Regions from separate parts of the Kocuria aegyptia genome, predicted to be linked through region 1. Evidence: predicted binding sites of a transcription regulator. Region 1 holds the regulator's gene; the other holds the start of a gene.
The links. The regulator LexA, encoded in region 1, represses DNA repair genes until DNA is damaged. The targets are predictions, from matches to a motif close to TCGAACANNTGTTCGA.
Positions count from the first base shown of each region.

Region 2: the regulator LexA is predicted to act here: its motif matches at 2,221-2,236, upstream of ABD220_RS07210 (DUF6504 family protein).

Region 1 covers NZ_BAAAOA010000005.1:182,780-186,179, forward strand. Annotated here, with positions in the region: gene ABD220_RS01595 (ATP-dependent DNA helicase) at 1-1,369, shown strand, start outside; gene lexA (transcriptional repressor LexA) at 1,499-2,278, opposite strand; gene ABD220_RS01605 (LysM peptidoglycan-binding domain-containing protein) at 2,623-3,051, shown strand; gene ABD220_RS01610 (histidinol-phosphate transaminase) at 3,087-3,400, shown strand, end outside.
Region 2 covers NZ_BAAAOA010000015.1:184,856-188,255, forward strand. Annotated here, with positions in the region: gene ABD220_RS07200 (TIGR03885 family FMN-dependent LLM class oxidoreductase) at 1-751, opposite strand, end outside; gene ABD220_RS07205 (fumarylacetoacetate hydrolase family protein) at 938-1,774, opposite strand; gene ABD220_RS07210 (DUF6504 family protein) at 1,837-2,160, opposite strand; gene ABD220_RS07215 (GNAT family N-acetyltransferase) at 2,461-2,964, shown strand; gene ABD220_RS07220 (pyridoxamine 5'-phosphate oxidase family protein) at 3,096-3,400, opposite strand, start outside.

The DNA of each region.
Region 1 (3,400 bases):
GCAGCGGGCCGGCGAGGCCGACATCGTCATCACCAACCACGCCCTGCTCGCGATCAACGCGTTCGAGGGCATCACCGTGCTGCCCGAGCACGACGTCGTGGTCATCGACGAGGCCCACGAGCTCCAGGACCGGGTGACGGGCGCCGTCACGGGCCAGCTCTCCTCGGCCATGGTGCGCTCGGCCGCCGCGTCCGCGCGCAAGCACACCTCCGCGAACCCCGATTCCCTCACCGCCGGAGCTGCGAACCTCGAGGCGGCCCTGATGGGCGCTCCCGCCGAGCTGCTGCACCGCGGCCTCGGGGACGCCCAGGCGGCGGCCGTGGCCCAGATCCGGGACGCCGCCCGCACCGTCATGACCGAGTCCAAGGCCGGTGCCGGGGAGAAGGACGGGGACGCCGGCCGGCAGATGGCCCGCTCCCGGGTGAGCGACGTCCTCGACCTGGCCGAGCGGATCCTCGCCGCCGAGGAGCACCGAGAGGTGCTGTGGATCTCCCGGCAGGGCGGCTGGGAGCCCGGCCGCGGCTACGTGCCCGCGGAGGACACGGACCCCGCGACCCTGCACGTGGCGCCGCTCAGCGTGGCCGGCACGCTGCGGGAGGGGCTCTTCGACGGGCGCACCGTGGTCCTCACCTCGGCGACCCTGTCCGTCGGCTCGTCCTTCGACTCCGCCGCCGGCGCCCTCGGCCTGCGGGGGGAGGGCGCTCCGCGCTGGGAGGGCGTGGACGTGGGCAGCCCCTTCGACTACCCGCGACAGGGCATCCTCTACCTCGCCAAGCACCTGGAGAAGCCCGGCCGCCGGCTCACGGAGGCCCAGCTGGACGAGATGCTGGCCCTGCTGGAGGCCTCCCGGGGCGGGGCGCTGGGGCTGTTCTCCTCCCGCCGGGCGGCGGAGGAGGCGGCCGAGGCCCTGCGCGAGCGCACCGATCTGCCGATCCTGTGCCAGGGGGAGTCCTCGCTCGCGGGACTCGTCCAGGAGTTCACCGACGACCCCGCCACGAGCCTGTTCGGCACGATGAGCCTGTGGCAGGGCGTCGACGTCCCGGGGGCCTCGTGCCGGCTCGTGATGATCGACCGGATCCCCTTCCCGCGCCCGGACGACCCGCTGGCGAGCGCCCGCAGCCGCGCCGCGGAGCGGGCCGGCGGAAACGGGTTCATGTCCGTCTCCGCGACGCACGCGGCCGTGCGGCTGGCCCAGGGCGCCGGGCGGCTCATCCGCGCGGGCGGGGACCGCGGGGTCGTGGCGATCCTGGACTCCCGGATCGCCACCGCCCGCTACGGCGGGTTCCTCCGCGGGTCCCTGCCGCCGCTGTGGACCACCACGGACCGCTCGGTGGTGCTCGGGGCGCTGCAGCGGCTCGCCGTGGGCTGAGCACGCCCGGCCCCGGGCCCTGACCCGCTCGGGGCTCGGGCGAGGTGGACGCCGCGACGGCGCCGGGCCCGGACCACACCGGAGGGCCCCGGGCCCCGGCCGGCGGCGGAGAGCCCTGGGCACGGCGGCTCAGAGGCTGCGCAGCACCGAGACGACCTTGCCCATCACCGTGGCGTGGTCGCCCAGGATCGGCTCGTAGCGCGTGTTCTGCGGCAGCAGCCAGGTGTGGCCGTCGCGCTGGCGGAAGGTCTTGACCGTGGCCTCGTCGTCGAGCAGGGCCGCCACGATGTCGCCGTTGTCGGCGGCGCTCTGCCGGCGCACCACGACCCAGTCGCCGTCGCAGATCGCGGCGTCGATCATCGAGTCGCCCTTGACGCGCAGCATGAACAGCTCGCCGTGCCCGACCAGCTGGCGGGGCAGCGCCAGGACGTCCTCGACGGCCTGCTCGGCCGTGATCGGCCCGCCCGCGGCGATGTGGCCGACCAGGGGGACCATGGTCACGTCCGCCGAGGTCGACAGCTCGGCCACGGCGTCGTGGGCGGCGGGGCGCGCTGTGCGCCCGGTCGGCGCCGCGGCGTCCTCGCGCGACGATCCGTCGGCCTCCGCCCCGGCGGTTCCGCGCAGCTGCAGGGGAGTGAGCACCTCCATGGCCCGGGGGCGCTTGGGGTCGCGGCGCAGATACCCGAGCTTCTCGAGCTGGGAGAGCTGGTGGGTGACGCTGGAGAGCGAGGCCAGGCCCACGAGGTCCCCGATCTCGCGCATGGACGGCGGATAGCCGTGCTCGGCGATGGAGCGCTGGATGGCCTCGAGGATGGTGCGCTGGCGCACGCTGAGCCCGCGGCTGCGCGAGCGCGCCCCGGGGCGGGCGCCCCGGGTGCCGGGCTCCTCGGGGGTGGGGGGCTGGGCCATGGGAGCGTCGTCCTTTCCCGTCCGGCTGCTGGTGCCGCCGCCGGTCCGCGCGGTCCCGGTTCCGATGTCGGACCCGGGTGGTTCGATGGGTCCCGTCCGGAAGGCGCCGGGGGTCCGCAGCGCGCGCCGGCCGGAGGCCCGAACCTGTCCTCAGCCTAGGCGACACGCCGTGCGCGTTCAAACACATGTACGACCCGGTGTCGACAGCATTCGCAGACACGTGCTAGACATGGGTCATCGGTATTCGAAGGTATGTTCGATCGAATGGAGGTCCGGAGGGACCCTCGACCGGACCGGTGTTCGAGATCGCCCGCTCCGTGCGGGAACGTCAAGGAGTTCATGTCATGAGTGCCAGTGCCACCCTCAGCGCCGTCGCCGCCCGCCGGCGCGAGTCCGCAGGACCCGCCCGAGGCCTCGGCCGTGCGCTCCGGCGGGTCCGCCCCGCGCGCTCCGGATCCCGCACCCCGCTGACCCTCACCCGCCGCGGCCGCCTGGTGTTCCTGGGGCTGCCCGTCCTCGCCGGCTCGGCCGCCCTGGTCGTGCTGGCCGTGATCTTCCTCGTCCCCTCCACGGCCACGGCCACGAGCGAGCCCGTCCCGGGCTCCGGGACCGAGCAGACCACCGTGTTCCCGGGGCAGAGCCTGTGGGAGCTCGCCGTGGCCGCCGATCCGGAGCGCGACCCGCGGGACGTCATGGACGAGATCGTGGAGCTCAACGACCTGGACAGCTCCGTGCTCGTGGCCGGACAGCGCCTCGAGGTCCCCGCCGCCTGAACGACCCGCCCCGGGCGGAGCACTAAACTGTCCGGGTGACGCAGAACCTGGACCGACTCAACGCCCTCCCGCTCCGCGACGACCTGCGCGGCAGGGCGCCGTACGGCGCCCCGCAGCTCGACGTCGCCGTGGCGCTCAACACCAACGAGAACACCCATCCGGTCCCGGCGGACGTGCACGCGGCGATCGTCCAGGAGGTGACCGAGGCGGCCTGGGCGCTCAACCGGTATCCGGACCGCGAGTTCACCGCCCTCCGCGAGGAGCTCGCCGCGTACCTCGGACACGGTCTCGGCCCCGCGAACCTCTGGGCGGCCAACGGCTCCAACGAGATCCTGCAGCAGATCCTGCA
Region 2 (3,400 bases), on a different contig from region 1:
GGGGGGAGGCGAGCTCGGCCATGGTCACGGGGTCGAAGACGTTGGTGCGCCACTGGTCGAAGGCGAGCGCGCGGGCCTGCTCCGGGGAGGGCGCCCAGCTCAGGTGCACCTGCAGCGCGGCCCGGCCGGTGCCGCCGGCCTCGCGCCAGGTCCCGAGCATCCGGCGCAGGTCCTCCAGGGGCTGCTGGACGGTGATGAACCCGTCGGCCACGGGAGCGAAGCGGCGGACCGTCGTCGGGGTGAGCGCTGCCACGAGCAGGGCGGGCGGGGTCTCCGGCGGGTCCCAGACCCGCGCGCGGTCGGCGTGGAACGGCTCGCGGCAGGACACCTCCTCGCCCGCGTGCAGCCGGCGGACCGCGTCGAAGCTGCCCTCGAGGAACCGCTGCCGCTGCTCCTTGGCCGGCCAGTCCGGGGCGACGGGCCGCTCGTTGAGCTTCTGCCCGCTGCCCAGGGCGGTCCAGATCCGGCCGGGGAACATGCGGGCGAGGGTGGCCGTGGCCTGGGCGGTGACCACGGGGTGGTAGCGCCGGCCGGGGGCGTGCACGAACCCGAACGGCAGGTCCGTGGTGGCCAGGGCGGCGCCCAGCCAGGACAGGGCGAACCCGGAGTGGCCCTGGTGCGGTGACCACGGCTCGAGGTGATCCGAGCACATGGCGGCCCCGAAGCCGGCCTGCTGGGCGTGCCCGACGTCGCGCAGCAGCTGCTCGGGAGGGATCTGCTCGTGGGAGGCGTGGAAGCCGATCGTCGCCATGGGGTCCTCCGGTCGAAGGCGGGAACAGGACGGTGGATGTCCGGACGGTGGATGTCCGGACGGTGGATGTCCGGACGGTGGATGTCCGGACGGTGGATGTCCGGACGGTGGATGTCCGGACGGTGGATGTCCGGACGGTGGATGTCCGGACGGTGGAACAGGCGGGGCCGGGTGCGGCGGACCGGGTCAGCCGGCCGCCGGGAGGTCCTCGGCCGGGGTGCAGACGTTGCGCAGCTCACCGATGCCCTCGATCTCGGTGACGACCTCCTGACCGTCGCGCAGCCAGATCCGGCGGGGCTTCTTGGCCAGGCCCACGCCGGCGGGAGTGCCGCAGGCCACGAGGTCCCCGGGCTCGAGGGTCAGGAACCGGCTGAGGTACTCGACGAGCTCCACGGCGGAGAAGATCATCCGGTCGGTGCCGGAGTCCTGGTGCCGCACGCCGTCCACGGTGCAGCGGATCGCCAGCCCCGTCTCGGGGTCGATCTCGTCGGAGGTCACCACCACGGGACCCACCGGGGTGGTGCGGTCGAAGTTCTTGCCCTGGAACCACTCGGAGGTCCGGCCCTGCCAGTCCCGCACCGAGATGTCGTTCATGATGGTGTACCCGGCGATCGCGGCCCGTGCCTGGTCGAGCGTGGCGTGGCGCAGGGGCGAGCCGATCACCACGGTGAGCTCGGCCTCCCAGTCGATCTTCTCGGACTCCTCCGGCATGGCGATGGGGTCGGTGGGGCCGATGAGCGCGGTGGCGTACTTCGCGAAGATCGTGGGATGCTCCGGGATCTGCTGGCCGACCTCCTCCGCGTGGTCGTAGAAGTTCAGCCCGGCGCACAGGATCTTGCCCGGGCGCAGGACGGGGGTCGCCAGGTCCTGCGGGGCCGGCGCGGGGCCCGGCTCCCCCGGCAGCCGCAGGTCGCCCCCGGCGAGGAGCGCCCCGACGTCGGGAACGGGGAGGTAGACGGTCCGCCCGTCCTCCTGCCGGAAGGCCTGGGTGGTGCCGTCGCGTCGCACGGTGCCGAGTCTCACGGGTGCTCCCTCACGTTCTGCGGTGCGGTCTCCGCCTCCGATCCTATGCACCTGCGGCGGGGCTATGCACAGCGCACCACCCGGATCCCCGAGGCGCTCGTGGCCGCGAGCAGCCGCCAGCGCCCGGTGTCGAGGGTGTGGACGAGCTCGAGGGTCAGCAGCTCGGAGCGGGGGTTCAGCTGGACCTGGACCCGCCACATCTGCTGGTCCACCGCCCCGATCCCGCGATCCTTGGGCAGCCGCGCGTCCTCGGACCACCAGGCGCGGCGCTCGTACCAGCGCACGGGGCCCTCTGCCACCAGATAGTTCCGCTCGCGCCAGCGCACGCTCACCGGCACTCCGTCCGTGCCGCAGTCCACGTCGACGCTCTCCGTCAGGAAACCCACGACGGCTCCTCTCCCTCTCGGCCGGCGCCCGTCCCGCGGTGCGCCCTGTCCCCTGGAAGCTAGAACCTCTGTACGACACGCTAAACCCGGAAGAGATGGAATGGGAACACCTGTTCCCTGGAAACACCGCTCCGCCCAGTGCGTTCACTTTTGCGATCAGGAGCGGAGAAGCATGGACAAGCCCAGCGAAATGGATACGCTGAGAGCACGGAGGGCCTGCCCTGCGCGGCCCGCCCGGACGTCCCCTGTCCCTCGTCCGCCCCGCCGGAGCAGCCGGCGTCGACCTCACGGAGGCCTCCCATGACCGGAACCATCACGCTGATCGCCCACACCGCGGCGAACACCAAAGCTCCCGCGGTGACCCTGCGTCCGGCCGGTCCGGAGGACGCCGAGAGCCTCGCCCAGCTCTACTACTCCTCCTACGAGCAGGGCGGGGTCTCCAGCCTGGAGGAGGCCCGCCAGGTGATCCGGGGCGTCTTCGACGGGGAGTACGGGCCCTTCCTCCCGGACGCCTCGCCGGTGGTGGTCGACGACGACGGGACCGTGGTGGCCGCTGCGCTCGTGCTGTCCCGGCGGACCGGCGAGGACCTCCCCGACGTCCCCTACATCTTCGAGCTGTTCACGGCGGCCTCCCGCCGCCGCCAGGGCCTGGCCGAGCAGCTCGTGCGCTGCGCCATGGGCACCCTGTACGACAACGGCTACGACCAGGTCTGCCTGCGGATCGACGAGGACAACGCCGCGGCGCTCGCGCTCTACCTGACGCTCGACTTCAACCGCTGGGTCCCCGAGACGGACTACGTCTGAACCCGTCGGACGCTCCGGACCGGGGGACGCCGGAACGAACACCACGAACACGGCCCCGACAAGGCCACAGGAGAGGCCCGGGACCCACGCCGCGGGTCCCGGGCCTCTCCGGTGGCGTCCCAGCGGCCGGATCAGGGCACGAACTCCTCCCGGACAGGCGGATCGACGGAGATGTCGACGAACCGCGCCCAGCGGGGGCGCACCGCCACGAGCCGGGTGCTGGCCTTGCCCGTGGCACCCGGGTGCCGGGACTCCAGCACCTCGCCGGCGTCCCGCGCGTCGGGCCCCTCGAGCACCGTGGCCTCGCCCTCGAGCTGGAACTCCTGGCCCGTCCCGGAGACCACCACGAGGGAGACCCGGGGGTCCGCGCGGAGGTTGGCGTACTTGCGGCTGCGCTCGTTCGTGCCGAAGACCAGCCGCCCGTCCCCGTGGGCCG